DNA from 2 places in the Roseateles amylovorans genome. Region 2 is predicted to be linked to the other one. Evidence: predicted binding sites of a transcription regulator. Region 2 holds the regulator's gene; the other holds the start of a gene.
The links. Region 2 encodes NrdR, which represses ribonucleotide reductase genes. Its sites were predicted from a motif close to CACNANATNTNGTG; they were not measured.
Positions count from the first base shown of each region.

Region 1: N4261_RS22575 (ribonucleoside-diphosphate reductase subunit alpha) is a predicted target of NrdR. The motif match lies at 4,640-4,653, and genes of this name have one in related genera.

Region 1 covers NZ_CP104562.2:5,441,854-5,450,168, reverse strand. The annotation lists gene N4261_RS22595 (cytochrome C assembly family protein) at 1-393, shown strand, start outside; gene N4261_RS22590 (PP0621 family protein) at 616-894, shown strand; gene N4261_RS22585 (sensor histidine kinase) at 899-2,599, shown strand; gene N4261_RS22580 (sigma-54-dependent transcriptional regulator) at 2,589-4,295, shown strand; gene N4261_RS22575 (ribonucleoside-diphosphate reductase subunit alpha) at 4,877-7,792, shown strand; gene N4261_RS22570 (ribonucleotide-diphosphate reductase subunit beta) at 8,113-8,315, shown strand, end outside.
Region 2 covers NZ_CP104562.2:2,511,877-2,520,191, reverse strand. The annotation lists gene N4261_RS10715 (DUF748 domain-containing protein) at 1-1,079, opposite strand, end outside; gene N4261_RS10710 (YdcF family protein) at 1,144-1,911, shown strand; gene N4261_RS10705 (UbiD family decarboxylase) at 2,200-3,753, opposite strand; gene N4261_RS10700 (lytic transglycosylase domain-containing protein) at 4,011-4,853, shown strand; ZMP/ZTP riboswitch at 5,274-5,418, shown strand; gene glyA (serine hydroxymethyltransferase) at 5,518-6,768, shown strand; gene nrdR (transcriptional regulator NrdR) at 6,782-7,225, shown strand; gene N4261_RS10685 (GspH/FimT family pseudopilin) at 7,511-8,140, shown strand; gene N4261_RS10680 (type IV pilin protein) at 8,137-8,315, shown strand, end outside.

The sequences.
Region 1 (8,315 bases), 2.9 Mb from region 2:
GGTCTGTGCGGCGTGGCGGTGATGCATGCGGTGATGCTCAACCGCGCCGAACGCCAGATGCGATCGCAGAAAGGACAGGGCGCCCCGGCCTTCGGCACCCCGCTGCTGCGGCTGGAGCGGCTGACCTTCCAGTTTGTCGGGGCGGGGGTGGTGGTGCTGTCGCTGGCCCTGCTGCTGGGTTGGGCCTTCACCCCGCAATGGCGCTGGGACCACAAGACGCTGTTCGCCGTGCTGGGCTGGATCGTGCTGACCGGTCTGCTCACCGGCCGCCGCGTCTTCGGCTGGCGTGGCCGCAAGGCCACACGCTGGCTGTACTTCGGCGCCGGGCTGTTGCTGCTGTCTTATGCGGGATCGCGGTTTGTGCTGGAAGTCGTGTTGCAGCGGGCGCACTGAATCGGTGGCGGCTTGGATGCGGTGCGGCCAGGATGGCGCCGGTGCGCGCCCACTTGGCCACCAGCGTGCCGCGCCCGCAACGCATTCGAACAAGTTCACGAACGGGGTGGAGCCGATTCACGCGGTCGGCCCGATGATCTGGGTCGTTGCAGAATTTTCCCGTTCTCCGTTCTCCGTTCTCCGTTCTCCGTTCTCTGATTCCTTCCTGATCGAACCGTCGTGATGAAGCTGCTCTTCTGGGTCTTGGTGCTGGCCGTGTTCTTCTTCCTGCTCGGCTTCAAGCGGGCGCGCCCGAAGCGCCCGCCGGCGCCGCAGGCACCGGCGCCCACGCCAGCGCCAGCGCTGCCGGAGGACATGGTCAGTTGCGCCGAATGCGGCATGCACCTGCCTGCCAGCGAGGCCCTGCCCGGACGCGGCGGCCAGTTCTGCAGCGCGGCCCATCGCACCAGCCACGAGGCGCGACTGTCACAGACGCCCGATCGCACCGGTGGCCGGAACTGACCGCATGCCGGATTCGTCCCATCCCCGCAGCGCCCTGGGCGTGAGCACCGTCCAGCGTTTGTACCGCGCCTTCATGAGCGCGCGGGCGGCATTGGGCCTGGCCCTGCTGGTCACCCAATCGCTCGCCAGCCTGATGGGCGCGCGGCCGAGTTCCTGGGCCGCCTGGCTGTCGCTGCTGTACGGCGTGCAGGCTGTGCTGGCCTGGATGCTGCCCCGCTGGTTCGGTGGCGGGGCCTGGCCGCCGCCCAAGGACCGGCTGAACCTGAGCGTGCGTCAGATTCTTATCAGCATCGGCGTCGACCTGGTGCTGTTCAGCCTGCTGCAATTGCTGGACCCGGGCGGTCTGAGCTATTCCGCGCTGTTCTTCATGCCGGCGTTGATGGCTGGCGCGCTGCTGCCGCGCTTGCGGGCCCTGGCCAGTGCGGCGCTGTGCAGCCTGGTGCTGCTGGGCGTGGCGATGTGGTCGGTGATGCTCGGGCTGGAGGGCGGTCTTCGGATCAGCCAGGCGGGGCTGGTCGGTGTCGGCCTGTTTGTGGTGACCCTGCTGGCCAATGAGCTGTCCAGCCGGCTGGCCCGCGAAGAGCGCGCCGCCCGCGGCAGCCTGGAATACGCACGTCAGCAGACCGACCTGAACCGCCTGGTCATCGAGGAAATGGATGAAGGCGTGATGGTGGCCGACCGACGCGGCCTGGTGCGCACCGCCAATCCGGCGGCGCGCGGGCTGCTGGCCGAGGGCGCCACCCTGCGGCCGGGACCGTTCCGGCTGGACACCACACCGGCCTGGGCGCCGCTTCTGCGCGCTCTGGAGCAGGCCTTTGCCGAGCAGCACTGGCCCGATGCCGGCCGCGACCTGCTGCTGGACTTCGGCCGCGGCTCGCAACGCTCGCTGCGGGTGCGCATGCGCTTCACCATGCGGCCGCTCGACGGGGACGACCTGTGCGTGCTGTTCATGGAAGACAACCGCCACCTCGAGGCCCGCAATCGGCAGGAGAAGCTGGCGGCAATGGGGCGGGTGTCCGCCGGCATCGCGCATGAGATCCGCAATCCGCTGACCGCCATTTCGCAAGCCAATGCGTTGCTGGCAGAAGACTGCGCCGATCAGCCGCGGCTGGAGCAGTTGACCCGCATGGTGGCCTCCAATGTGGAGCGGCTCAAACGCATCGTCGACGATGTCATGGAGGTCGCCCCCGGCATTGCGCCGGTGCCGCTGGCCCTGGCGGTCGCGCCGCTGGTGCGCGAATACTGTGCCGACTGGGCATCCACCCAGCGCCTGCCCGTGGGTGATGCCAGTCCGCTGCGCATCGAGATCGATCGCGACCATGATCAGGCGGTCATCGGCTTCGATCCCGAACATCTGCGGCGGGTGCTGATCAATCTGCTGGACAACGGCCTGCGCCATTCGAAGCCCGGTCCCGGCAGTTTGCGGGTCCAACTGGTGGAGCGTGGCACCGACTGGGTCCGGTTGTCGGTGCTGAGCCACGGCGATCCGATTCCGGCCGAGGTGGAGCGCCATCTTTTCGAGCCCTTCTTCTCGACCCGCAGCCGGGGCACCGGTCTCGGCCTGTACATTTGCCGTGAGCTTTGCGAGCGTTACGGCGGACGGATCGACTACCGCCGTCATGATCCCGACGCGCTGAACGAATTCCGCCTGCTGCTGCCCCGCCTCGCCTCCTCACCCGTCCACGAAGTTGCCCATGAGCGCTGATCCCCGATTGCTGGTCGTCGACGACGAGCCCGACCTGCGCACCCTGTATGAGATGACGCTGCTGCGCGAGGGCTACACCCTGGACAGCGCCGGCACCGTGGAAGATGCGCTGGAGCTGCTGGGCTCGCGTCGCTACGACGCGGTCATCACCGACATGCGCCTGCCCGACGGCAACGGCCTGGACCTGCTGCGCTGGCTGGAACAGCATGGTCGGACCGAGCGTGCGGTCGTGATCACCGCTTACGGCTCGCCGGAGAACGCGGTGGAAGCGCTGAAGGCCGGCGCCTTTGATTACCTGACCAAGCCGGTGGACCTGCGCCAGTTCCGGATGGTGGTGGCTTCGGCGCTGGGCCGCGTCACCCGTGCCGAAGAAATGGCCGTCCGACCGTCCGGCAGTGCCGCCAGTGCGGCGGCGAACGTCGCGCGCGAGCAGGCCAAGGCGGCCCCACCGGTCTCCATGCCCGGAACGGGCGCGGTGAAGGATGCCTTTCGCGATGGCGCCTCCGATGCCGACGGTCCCGCCTCGCTGCGCGATCCGGTGATGCCGCCGCTGACGCAGACCTCGCCGCCGCCGGCGAGCGCGCCGACCGCCACCGAGCCTTCCGCAGCCGCCGTGCGCAAGCCAGCGGCTACGCGGGCGAAGCCGCCGCTGACCGGTTCGACCTCCGCGCTGGAGCGGCTGGTCGGTGACTCGGTGGCGATGCGCCAAGTGCGCGAACTGATCGAGAAGGTGGCGCGCAGCATGGCGCCGGTGCTGCTCAATGGCGAGTCGGGCACCGGCAAGGAACTGGTGGCGCGCGCCATCCATGATGTGAGCGCGCGCCGGCCGCAGCCGTTCGTCGCGGTGAACTGCGGTGCCATCCCGGAGCAGTTGCTGGAAGCCGAGTTCTTCGGTTATCGCAAGGGCGCTTTCACCGGCGCCACCGAAGACCGCGAGGGCTTCTTCCAAGCCGCGCACGGCGGCACCCTGTTCCTGGATGAAATCGGTGACCTGCCGCTGGCCATGCAGTCCAAGCTGCTGCGCGCGCTGCAGGAACGCTCGGTGCGGCCGGTCGGCGCGGTCGCTGAAATGCCGGTGAATGTGCGGCTGCTCAGCGCCACCCACAAGGATCTGGCGGCTGAAGTCGCGGCCGGACGTTTCCGCCAGGACTTGTATTACCGGCTCAATGTCATCCAGATCCGTGTGCCGCCGCTGCGCGAGCGCATGGAGGACCTGGTACCGATCAGCGCCCGTGTACTGTCGCGCATCGCCGGCGACGCGGGCGTGGAGCCGGTGCCGCAACTGACGCCCGCCGCGTTGGCCGCGCTGGCGCGCTACAGCTTCCCCGGCAATGTGCGCGAGCTGGAGAACCTGCTCCATCGCGCGCTGGCGCTGTCCGGCGGCGACGGCATCGACGTGGCTGACCTCGGCCTGCCCGACAGCCTGTTGGGCGGCCCGGAAGGGGTGGACATCCCCTTCGATGTCGCCGATGCGGTCGAGGTGGTGGCCATGCCGCCCGAGGTCACCGGCTCCGCGCCGCTGCCCACCGATCTGGCGGTCTATCTGGACGATGTGGAGCGCCGCATCCTCCTGCGTGCGCTGGAACAGCATCGCAACAACCGCACCGCCGCCGGCGCCAGCCTGGGTCTGTCGCTGCGGCAGATGCGCTACCGCATGGCCCGGCTGGAGATTTCGCTGGGTGGCGAAGAGGCCTGACGGGCGACGTTCGCACCGTCATCGGTCTTTCTTTTTTCTTTTTGTGCGCGCATAGCGGCCGCTGCGGCGCCCCATCTCCGCACCCGTTGTAGGCCCTCACTTGGGGGTTGTCCTGATCTCCAGCGACACCGCCGTCTTTCGTCATCAAATCGACGCCGTTGAAAGCGCAGCAACGGCGGGCATTTCGCGCGGGTTCGGGGCGCCAGCCCGCGCCAATCCTGGGCTGGCGAAGGCGATATGCGAATCCATCAGGGATGCCGGGGACAGGCCTTGCAGCTAGCGCTGGGATTGATGGGAGTCAAGAGGGTCTGACGCTAGCGGTAGTTGCTTGAAGGTGCTGCGACCCCTAGATATAGTGTTCTGCATGCTATCCTGATGGCTTCGCAAAACGGCGATGAATGCTTCCCTCGCAGCTCCGCACAGCCCCTTGGCGCCCCCGCGCGAAGCTGTGTGGCAGCTTGTTCGTCAGGCCTCCAGGAAGCGCCGTCCAAGCACCCCAAATCAAACACGCCGGACCCGGTGAACTCACCGGGCTAGGCGTCGCTTTTTGTTTTTTCGAACCAGAACATCACGAGGATCCCATGCAGACAGTCGCCGTCACACCGACCGCTGAAGCGGGCTTGGCTCAGGCTCATCGCGAGTCCGCCGCTCCCGTTTCGGGCAGCTATCCGTCGCACCAGATCATTCGCCGCAATGGCGCGGTGGTGCACTTCGAGCCCAGCAAGGTCGCCGTGGCGATGATGAAAGCCTTCCTCGCGGTGCACGGCACCAGCGGCGCGGCCTCGGCCAGCGTGCGGGAGACGGTGGATGCCCTGACCGACTCGGTGGTGCGTGCGCTGCTGCGCTCGCGTCCGGGTGGCGGCACCTTCCACATCGAGGACGTGCAAGACCATGTCGAGCTGGCGCTGATGCGCGGCGGTCACCATGAAGTGGCGCGCGCCTATGTGCTGTACCGCGAGCGTCGGGCACAGGAGCGCCATCGCCAGGGCGAGGTGGAGCAGGCGGCGGTGCTGGAGTCCGGCATCTCGGTGATCGAGAACGGCGTGCGCGTGCCGCTGGACCTGGCCAAGTTGTCGGCCCTGATCGTCTCCAGCTGCGAAGGCCTGGGCGCCGACGTCAAGCCGGACCCGATCCTGTCCGAGACCAAGCGCAACCTGTATGACGGCGTGCCGATCGACGAGGTCTACAAGGCCGCCATCCTGGCCGCCCGCACGCTGATCGAAAAGGATCCCGGCTACACCCGCGCCACCGCTCGCCTGCTGATGCACACCATCCGCCGCGAGATCCTGGGCGAAGAAGTCACCCAGGCCGACATGGTCACGCGTTATGCCGAGTACTTCCCCGGCTTCATCAAGAAGGGTGTGCAGGCTGAGCTGCTGGACGAAAAGCTGCAGCAGTACGACCTGGCCCGCCTGGGCGCCGCCCTGAAGGCCGACCGCGACTTCCAGTTCGACTACCTCGGCCTGCAGACCCTGTTCGACCGCTACTTCCTGCATGTGGACGGCACCCGCATCGAGCTGCCGCAAGCCTTCTTCATGCGCGTGGCCATGGGCCTGGCGCTGAACGAGATCGACCGCGAAGCCCGCGCGATCGAGTTCTACGAAGTCCTGTCGAGCTTCGACTTCATGAGCTCCACCCCGACCCTTTTCAACGCCGGGACCCGCCGTTCGCAGCTGTCGAGCTGCTACCTGACGACGGTGGCCGACGACCTGGACGGTATTTATGAAGCGCTGAAGGAAAACGCGCTGCTGTCGAAGTTCGCCGGCGGCCTGGGCAATGACTGGACCCCTGTCCGCGCGCTGGGCTCGCACATCAAGGGCACCAACGGCAAGAGCCAGGGTGTGGTGCCTTTCCTGAAGGTGGTCAACGACACCGCCGTCGCGGTGAACCAGGGCGGCAAGCGCAAGGGCGCCGTCTGCGCCTATCTGGAAACGTGGCACCTGGACATCGAAGAGTTCCTGGAGCTGCGCAAGAACACCGGTGACGACCGTCGCCGCACCCACGACATGAACACGGCGAACTGGATTCCCGACCTGTTCATGCGCCGAGTGATCGACGGTGGCGACTGGACCCTGTTCAGCCCGTCCACCTGCCCGGACCTGCACGACCTGTTCGGCAAGCCGTTCGAAGTGGCCTACACCGCCTACGAGGCCAAGGCCGACCGCGGCGAAATCAAGCTCTACAAGCGCATGCCGGCCCGCGACCTGTGGCGCAAGATGCTGACCATGCTGTTCGAGACCGGCCATCCCTGGATCACGTTCAAGGACGCCTGCAATGTGCGTTCGCCGCAGCAGCATGTGGGCGTGGTGCACTCGTCCAACCTGTGCACCGAGATCACGCTCAACACCAACGACAACGAAATCGCGGTCTGCAACCTGGGCTCGGTGAACCTGTCGCGCCATCTGAAGGACGGCGCCATCGACCAGGAGAAGCTGAAGAAGACGGTGTCGACGGCGATGCGCATGCTCGACAACGTCATCGACATCAACTACTACGCCGTCAAGAAGGCCCGTGACTCCAACCTGCGCCACCGTCCGGTCGGCCTGGGCATCATGGGCTTCCAGGACGCGCTGTACCAGCTGCGGGTGCCGTACGCCTCCGACGCGGCGGTCCAATTCGCCGACCGTTCGATGGAAGCGGTCTGCTACCACGCCTACTGGGCCTCGACCGACCTGGCCGCCGAGCGCGGACGCTACAGCAGCTATCGTGGCTCGCTGTGGGACCGCGGCATCCTGCCGATCGACTCCCTGGACCTGCTGGCCGAAGCCCGCGGTGGTTATGTGGATGTGGACCGCTCGTCGACGCTGGACTGGGATTCGCTGCGCGCCAAGATCGCCCGCGACGGCATGCGCAACAGCAACTGCGTGGCCATCGCGCCGACCGCGACCATCTCCAACATCATCGGCGTGGATGCCTCGATCGAACCCTGCTTCGGCAACCTGTCGGTCAAGTCCAACCTGTCGGGCGAGTTCACCGTGGTGAATGAATGCCTGGTCCGCGACCTGAAGGCGCTGGGCCTGTGGGACGACGTGATGGTCATGGACCTGAAGCACTTCGACGGCTCGCTGCGCCGCATCGACCGGGTGCCCGAAGAGCTCAAGCAGCTCTATGCGACTGCCTTCGAGATCGATCCGGTCTGGCTGGTGGAAGCCGCGGCCCGTCGCCAGAAGTGGATCGACCAGGCCCAGAGCCTGAACATCTACATGGCCGGTGCCTCGGGCAAGCGCCTGGACGAGACCTACAAGCTGGCGTGGCAGCGTGGCCTGAAGACCACCTACTACCTCCGCACGATGGGTGCGACGCATGCCGAGAAGAGCACGGTGCAGAACGCCGGTCAGCTCAACTCGGTGAGCAGCTCCGCGGGTGGCAGCTACCAGGCCGCCGCCGCGCCGATCGCGGCTGCCGCAGCCGCCGACGTGGCGGTGAACGACGACACGCCGGCCACCGATGTGAAGTTCTGCGCCATCGACGACCCGGGCTGCGAAGCCTGCCAGTGAGGATGTGAACCCCGCAAGGCGCGCGGCGGCATTCGCTGCCGCAAGCCTTGCGGAACGACCGGTGCATCGCACGTGTCAACGTGTGTCGGCGCACCGGTCGAATCCTCGCGATGCGAGTGTTCATCGATGTTCTCGGCCGTTGCATGACGGCGGTGAATGATCGATGAACGCTTGATCAGGGGGTGAGCGAACGCAGTTGGCGAGGGGTCGTCGCATCGATATTCGATGCGGACCAGCAACAGCGAAGCGGCGCCGAAGTCAAGAAGTCCTTTGTGTTTGAACACAACACTCCGATAATCCGCGACCATAGGAAGACCACCATGTTGGTTTGGGAAGAAGACCGTAAACCCACGAGCAGCGCGCTGAATGCCGGCGCATCGATCAACGCAGCGACCGCATCGGTTGCGCGTGAAGGCGTCGCCACCGCTGCCGCATCCGCCACTGCCGCTGACCCCAGCGCGCAAGCACCGAGCGCGCGTCGTGTGAACGTCGCGGACAAACGCATCATCAACGGCCAGACCGA
Region 2 (8,315 bases):
AGAGGCACTGCAAATCGCCCTTGGGCATCGCGGCCCAGCAACAGCTCGGGACGCTCCAGGGTCAGGCCGGAGAGCAGCACCTGGCGCCGCAGCGGCTGGACATCGGCCAGATCGACGGTCAGGTCGCCCCAGCGCAGCCAGTCCTCCCAACCGTCGGTGCCTGCGGCGCCGCCTTGGGTCGCGGAAGGGGTCTCGGCAGGACGACGCTGGAGCGCCAATTGGTGCACCGACGCCCGTCCGCTGAGCTTCAACACCGGCGGCTGCGCCCTCGGTTGATGGAAGTCCAGTGTCAGTTGCGCCGTCAGGGTCCCACGGGCCAGGCGCAAGGGCAAGGCATGCGGCCAGTAGGCGCGATAGGCGGCGAGGTCCAGCGTATCCAGCTTGAAGGTCAGGCTGGCGCTTCGGGTCTGCGCGAACGGCTGCGCCTGGGCTTCGCTTTCAAAGACAACACCGTTGAGCCGACCGGACAGCCGAGGCTGCACATGCACGTCGACATCCGCGTCCAGCGTCGAGACAAACGGCACGCCCAGCATCAAATCGCTGAGCCGGTGCGTCATGCCGGCGCTGCGGTCATCCACCTGCACTTCACCACCCACCAACTGGATGTTGTAGAGCGCCAGGTCGGGTTCCTGCGCCGGCACTGCCGGATCCGCCGCCGGGCCGCGGGTCAGGCGGGCAATGACGTCGTCCAGGTCGGTGTGCCCTTGCGCCAACACGGCCACCCGAAGTCGGGGGGTGTCGATGGTGAGCGAGGACAGGATCGGCGCCAGATGCAGCACCGACCGTGGCGACAGCGCGGCCTCGATGCGCTTGACCTCGAGCAAGGCGGGCGACTCCGGCGTCGGGCCACCGATCCGCAGCCCCTCCAGGGCCAGCGCCAGGCGCCATGGCGTGAAGTGGGCTGCTTCCAGTGTGACGGTCCGCCCCAGCCGCTCGCTGGCGATCCGCACGCCTTGACGCTCGATCCACAGGGGCAGCGCAAACCACGCGATCAACAGCGTCGCGACGATCAGCAGCACAAGGCCCAGCATCCCGCGCGCCACGCGCCGCGGCCAGATCGGCAGAGAGGAAAACAGCACGTGAGCAGTCACCGAAGTCATCAACCATCGGGATTATGCTGGCGGCCCTCAACGCCTGACACCGATGAACGAACTGACACACGGCCTCGCGGCGTTTCTGTTACCGCCGACCGGCGCCTTCCCGCTGCTGCTGCTCGGTTGGTGGCTGCGACCTCGCCACGCCTGGGCCGCGCGCGCCATGTTCGTGCTGGGGTTGGTCAGTGTCTGGGTGGGCAGCACCGATTTCGGCGCGCAGTGGCTGCAGGATCGGCTGCTCGGGCGACAGTCCGCCTTCGACCTGCGCCGCCTGGCCGAGGTGCCTGCACCCCAGACGGCCATCGTGGTGCTGGGGGCCGGCGGCCGGGTGCTGGTGCCGGAGTATCACGGCTCGCAATTGAAGACGCTGTCGGTCGAGCGGCTGCGCTACGGTATCTGGCTGGCGCGGCAGTGCGACTGTCCGTTGCTGATGTCCGGCGGTCCCGGGCGCTTCCCCAAGCCGGGTCAACCCAGCGAGGCCGCCCTGGCGGACCGGCTCGCCCGCGAGCAGTTCGGGTTCACGCCCCGCTGGCTGGAAGACCGTTCCGCCGACACCCGCGACAACGCCCGATTCAGTGCGGAGATGTTGAAGGGCCAGGGCATCCGGCGGGTCGTGCTGGTCACCCATGACGTGCATATGCGCCGCGCCATCCGGGCCTTCCGGGCGGAACTGCCCCAGGACATCGAGCTGGTGCCGGCGCCCATCGGACTCAATCCGCCCGGCTACGAATGGCGCGATGTGCTGCCGTCACAGGAAGGAATCGCCCGCGCCCGCTACCTCGGCTATGAATGGCTGGGGTGGATGGCCGGCCATTGAGCGCGGAGCAGCCTCACAGCGGCTCGGCGGCACAGCGGCTCAGCGGCTCAGCGGCTCAGCGGCACATCGGCGCGGCGTCTCGGCGGCTCGGCGCCATGACCATGAGAAACCCCTTCCGCGCCGGGCGACCCGGTCGGGGAAGGGGTGGGGCGGACTAGCCGCCTGTGGGGCTCTGTGGCGATGTGCCGCAGGGCTCCTGGCGCGCAGCGACTGCGCCAGAGGTTGTGCCATGAAGGCTTCACAAACTTAGACGCCGCAACGCCGGCTTTCAAGACCGGCCCGAGCGAACTAGCCCCCGAACAAACGCTTATATAAATCCTGCGCGCGCGCTTTCTGATCGGCTGGCATGTCGATGGTGCGCCCCCATTCGCGGGTGGTCTCGCCCGGCCACTTGTTGGTGGCATCCAGGCCCATCTTGCCGCCCAGGCCGCTGACGGGCGAGGCGAAGTCGAGGTAATCGATCGGCGTGCTCTCCACCAGCGTGGTGTCGCGGGCGGGGTCCATCCGGGTGGTGATGGCCCAGATCACGTCCTGCCAGCTGCGGATGTTCACGTCCTCGTCCACCACGACGATGAACTTCGTATACATGAACTGGCGCAGATAGCTCCACAGACCGAACATCAGGCGCTTGGCATGGCCCGGATAGGCCTTGCGGATGGAGATCACCGCCATCCGGTAGCTGCAGCCTTCGGGCGGCAGGTAGAAGTCGAGGATCTCCGGGAACTGCTTCTGCAGGATGGGAACGAACACCTCGTTCAGCGCCACGCCCAGCACCGCGGGCTCGTCCGGCGGCTTGCCGGTGTAGGTGGAGTGATAGATCGGGTTGTCGCGCTGGGTGATGCGGCTGACCTCGAAGACAGGGAACCAGTCCTGCTCGTTGTAATAGCCAGTGTGGTCGCCGAACGGACCTTCCAGCGCATGCAGGTAGCCGCCCTTCTCCTTGAGCGGGATGCCGTCATCGCTGTGCCCGGTATAGCCCGGGGCGGCCGGCGGGATATGGCCCTCCAGCACGATTTCGGCATTGGCCGGCACCTGCAGCATGCGGCCCGCCTCGCCCACACCGGTGTCGGCCAGCTCGGTCCGGGAACCTCGCAGCAGGCCGGCGAACTGGTACTCCGAGAGCGTGTCCGGCACCGGCGTCACCGCACCCAGGATGGTGGCCGGATCGGTGCCCAAGGCCACCGCGATCGGGAACGGCTGCCCCGGATTGGCCAGGGCGAAGTCCCTGAAATCGAGCGCCCCGCCCCGGTGGGCCAGCCATCGCATGATCAATTGGCGTCGACCGATCAATTGCTGGCGGTAGATGCCCAGGTTCTGCCTCAGCCGAGGCTGGGCCACCTTCTGCGGGCCACGGGTGATGACCAGCCCCCAGGTGAGCAGCGGGCCGATATCGCCAGGCCAGCAGGTCTGAATGGGGAAGCGCTTGAGGTCGACCTCGGCGCCCTCGATCACCTGCTCCTGGCACACCGGCCGGCGCACGATCGACGGTTTCATGTCCCACAGCGCCTTGGCCATCTGCGCCAGCCGGCCCACATCCTTCAGGCCGCGGGGCGGCTCGGGCTCCTTCAGGCTGGCCAGCAGCTGGCCGACCTCCCTCAATTGGGCGGTGGAGTCCGCCCCCATACCCAGCGCCACCCGTTTGGGTGTCCCAAAAAGATTGGCCAATACCGGCGTCCGATAGCCGGTCGGCTGCTCGAACAGCAGCGCCGGCCCTTCTGCACGCAGCACCATGTCGCTCAGGGCCGTCATCTCCAGCACGGGGGACACCGGCTCGGTCACACGGCGCAGCTCGCCCATGCCCTCCAGAGCGCTGACAAAGTCACGCAAATCCCGATACTTCATAACCAAAAGAAATTAAGAATGAGGCCCATCAGGTTGACGGGTTATTTTTGATCCATAGAATCGCGCCCTGCCCTGGATCCCAGGGTTATCCCGGTCCTTGCTTTGGGACAGCAAGGCCGGCTCGCTGCCAATGGACGCCGAATCGCCCGCCCCTGTCAGTCATTGAAGGACGCGAAACGAAACGGCCCATTATCGCCATCCCCCGCCGCCGGGACCGCTGAGGTTCAGGAGGGCGGGATGTCGGAGAAAGGAGTCGCATGACAGCGCGTTCTCAAGTTCTATCCCTCTCCCGCCAGGCCCGATCGGCCCTGGTGCTTTTCATCAAAGACATCGGCCAGGGGTTGCTGGTCGTCAGCCATAACACCCTCGCCCTGCTCGGCTTCGCCGTGGTGGCGGTCGGCATCATCTTCGCCAGTCAGGCGGACATGCGCCAGCAAGTGGAAAACCAGGTGCTGGGCTGGCTCAACGCCCGCCACGAAGCCCGGGTGGAAGCATCCGGCGATGTGCTGGCGCTGATGGCCGAACCCGAAGCGATCACCCGCGCCACGGCGGTCGATCCCAAGGAGCTGACCCGCCAGCAGGCGGCGGTGGCCCAGTACCTGGCGCGTCGCTACCGCGTGGCGCCGGAACCGGTCAGCCGGCTGGTCAAGGAAGCCTGGGATGTCGGTCAGCGTGCCCGCGTGGATCCCACACTCATCCTGGCGATCATGGCGATCGAATCCGGCTTCAATCCGTTTGCGCAGAGTTCCGTCGGCGCTCAGGGCCTGATGCAGGTGCTGACCCGGGTGCATGACGACAAGTACGAAGCCTTCGGCGGCAATCTGGCTGCGTTCGATCCGATCACCAATCTGCGGGTCGGCGTGCAGGTGCTGAAGGAATGCATCCAGCGTGCCGGGGGTGTGGATGAAGGCCTGCGCCGGTATGTGGGCGCCGCGAATCTGCCGGATGACACCGGCTATCCGGCCCGGGTGCTGGCGGAGCAGGAACTGCTCAAGATGGTCATTCAGGGACGCAACGTGAGCCCGTCAGCCCCGCGCCCCGTCCGCGAACCCGCTTCTTCACCACAGCCCACCGGCGAACAAGTGGCGATGATGCATTGACCCCCCCTACCGGCTGACGCCGGCCCCCCAGGGGGCGAGCAGGGAGCCCGGCAGAGCCGGATCTCCTTGCTCCGCTTGATAGGCGGCGAGCTTCGCCGCCTTTTTCTTTTTTCGCGGGGGCTTGCTGGTGTGGCCCCACGAGGCGAGCAGGAGCTCGGGGGCGCCGGGTCTCCTTGCTTCGTTCAATGGGCGGCGAGCTTCGCCGCCTTTTCTTTTGGGCGGGGCGCTTCTGCTGGTCGGACCCCTCGGGGCGAGCACGAGCCCATCGGAGCCGGGTCTCCTTGCTCCGCTTGATGGGCGGCGAGCTTTGCCGCCTTTTTCTTTTTCCGCCTCGGTGTCCCTTTGGCGGAAGATGTCCCTCGGATCCATTCACCGTGATGGTGCGGATGCGACTGTGAGCGGGCGGCTGCGGCTACACTGCGAGCTTCGCGCAACTGGCGATCAGGACTCCCCGCCGCTCAAGCTTCTTTGAGCGTCGTGGCGAGGCCGAGGTGGGTCACCACCGGGGAGCGCGAGCGGCTGGAGATGTCTCCCGCCGTCCGTGCCGTTCGCCTGGGCCGCTACTCACCGTCCCTCCCCGCCTGTCCGCGTGCCGTGCCGCTGCCGCATCCACAGGGCCAGGCATGGACGGTCGGGCGGCGCCAACCCTTGAGCCGACCTCATCATGTTCGATCGCACACAACAAACCCTCGCCAACGTCGACGCCGAAGTCTTCGCCGCCATCCAGCAGGAAACCCGGCGCCAGGAAGACCACATCGAGCTGATCGCCTCCGAGAACTACACCTCCCCGGCAGTGATGGAAGCCCAAGGCAGCCAGCTGACCAACAAGTACGCCGAAGGCTATCCCGGCAAGCGCTACTACGGCGGCTGCGAATACGTCGACATCGTCGAACAACTCGCCATCGACCGCCTCAAGCAACTGTTCGGCGCCGAGTTCGCCAACGTGCAACCCAATTCCGGCTCGCAAGCCAACCAGGGCGTGTTCTTCGCCCTGCTCCAGCCCGGCGACACCATCATGGGCATGAGCCTGGCCGAAGGCGGCCACCTCACCCACGGCATGCCCCTCAACATGAGCGGCAAGTGGTTCAACGTGATCTCCTACGGTCTGGACGACAAGGAAGAGATCGACTACGACGCGATGGAAGCCCTCGCCCGTGAGAAGAAGCCCAAGCTGATCATCGCCGGCGCCTCCGCCTACGCCCTGCGCATCGACTTCGAGCGCTTCGGCAAGATCGCCAAGGAAATCGGCGCCTACTTCATGGTGGACATGGCCCACTACGCCGGCCTGATCGCCGCCGGCGTCTATCCGAACCCGATGCCCCATGCCGACGTGGTCACCTCGACCACCCACAAGAGCCTGCGCGGCCCGCGCGGCGGCATCATCCTGATGAACGACGAGGCGATCGCCAAGAAGATCAACTCGGCCATCTTCCCCGGCATCCAGGGCGGCCCGCTGATGCATGTCATCGCCGGCAAGGCCGTGGCTTTCAAGGAAGCCCTCACGCCCGAGTTCAAGACCTACCAGCAGCAAGTGGTCGCCAATGCCAAGGTGCTGGCGGACACCCTGATCGAACGCGGCCTGCGCATCGTCTCCGGTCGCACCGAAAGCCATGTGATGCTGGTCGACCTGCGCCCCAAGAACCTCACCGGCAAGGAAGCCGAGGCCATCCTGGGCGCCGCGCACATGACCTGCAACAAGAACGGCATCCCCAACGACCCGCAAAAGCCGATGGTCACCAGCGGCATCCGCCTGGGCACCCCCGCCATGACCACCCGCGGCTTCAAGGAAGAGCAGGTGCGCGCCACCGCCCATCTGATCGCCGACGTGCTGGACAACCCGCACGACGAGGCCAATCTGGCCACGGTGCGCGCGAAGGTCGCCGCACTGACCCGCCAGTTCCCGGTCTACCGCTGAAAGGCCGAGGCGCATGCGCTGCCCCTTCTGCGGTCATGGCGACACCCAGGTGTCGGAAACCCGCGAGTCGGATGAAGGCGACGTGGTGCGCCGGCGGCGCCGCTGCGCGTCCTGCGAAAAGCGCTTCACCACCTATGAGCGGGCCGAAATCGCGCTGCCCATGGTGGTGAAGAAGGACGGCACCCGCGCCGACTTCGACATGGGCAAGCTGCGCGCGTCCATGTCGTTGGCGCTGCGCAAGCGACCCGTCTCCATCGAGCAGATCGACGCCGCGCTGGAGCGCATCCAGGAAAAGCTGCTGACCAGCGGCGTGCGCGAAATCCCGTCGACTAAGCTGGGCGAGCATGTCATGCGCGAGCTCAAGCGCATCGACAAGGTGGCCTATGTGCGCTTCGCATCGGTCTATCGCAGCTTCGAGGATGTGGACGAGTTCCGCCAGCTGATCCGGGACATCTGAGGACCGGAGCGAGCAGGCGCCCCAACCAGGCGCCGCCGTCAAGACCGAGGCAATCTGCGCCCCGTACGAGCCCTCGGGCCCCTCAGCGCCCTCAGCACTCTCCCAGACCTCACACGAAGGCCTCCCCCACGGGAGGCCTTTTTCATTGACGCACACGAATCCCCCCCGGAAGAACGCCCTCTCCGGCGGGCCTCGGCTACCCACCTCATGGCGACGCGGCGGGCGCCTCGTTTTCCTAGAGTTCCAGTCATCGCGGCATCTGGCCGCACTCTCTGGAAAGCGTCCATGTGGCGACATCGCTCTCCCTCCTCTAACGTCCCGTCCACCTCGGATCTGGATTCGGATTCGAATGCGGCTTCGGCTACGGCGGTACGCTCGGACGCCATCCGGCCGACTCGCGGCTTCAGCCTGATCGAGTCCCTGGCCTGCGTCGCCATCCTGGCGGTGCTGGTGACCATCGCCGCCCCACCGCTGCGGCAATGGGTGCATCAGCAGCGCCTGGGGCATGTCGCGCAGACCGTGTTGAGCGACCTGCAGCAAGCGCGCAGTGAAGCACAACAAGGGGCACGCAACGTCAACATCCGCTTTGGCGAGACCGCCGCCGGCAGTTGCTACGTCCTCCACTTGGGACAGGTGATGGGCTGCCAGTGCCAGGCGAGCGGCCCGGTGCAATGCCAGCCGGGCGCCCAGGCGATCAAGCAGGTCCAATGGCCGCGCGCGCCCGGTCAGCCCGTGGTGCGGGCCAACGTCACCTCACTGCTGTTCAGCGGCCGCTACGGCACCGCCTCCATGGCGGCGACCATTCAAGTGAGGCAGGAAGGCCTCGGCGAGGTGCGGCACATCGTGGCCATCACCGGTCGCGCCCGCAGTTGCGCCACCGAGAGCGCCTCGCCCCGCTTGCCGAGATGCGCATGAGTCCGCCGCCCCGCATCCATGCGCCTGCTGCGCGCGCCCACCGCCGGCAACCGTCAAGGCTGACCGCTCACCGCGGCCTCACCCTGATCGAGTTGCTGGTTGCCTTGCTGCTCGTCGGCGTCCTGCTGTCGATCGCGCTGCCCAGCTATCGACAGCATGTGCTGAAGGCCTTCCG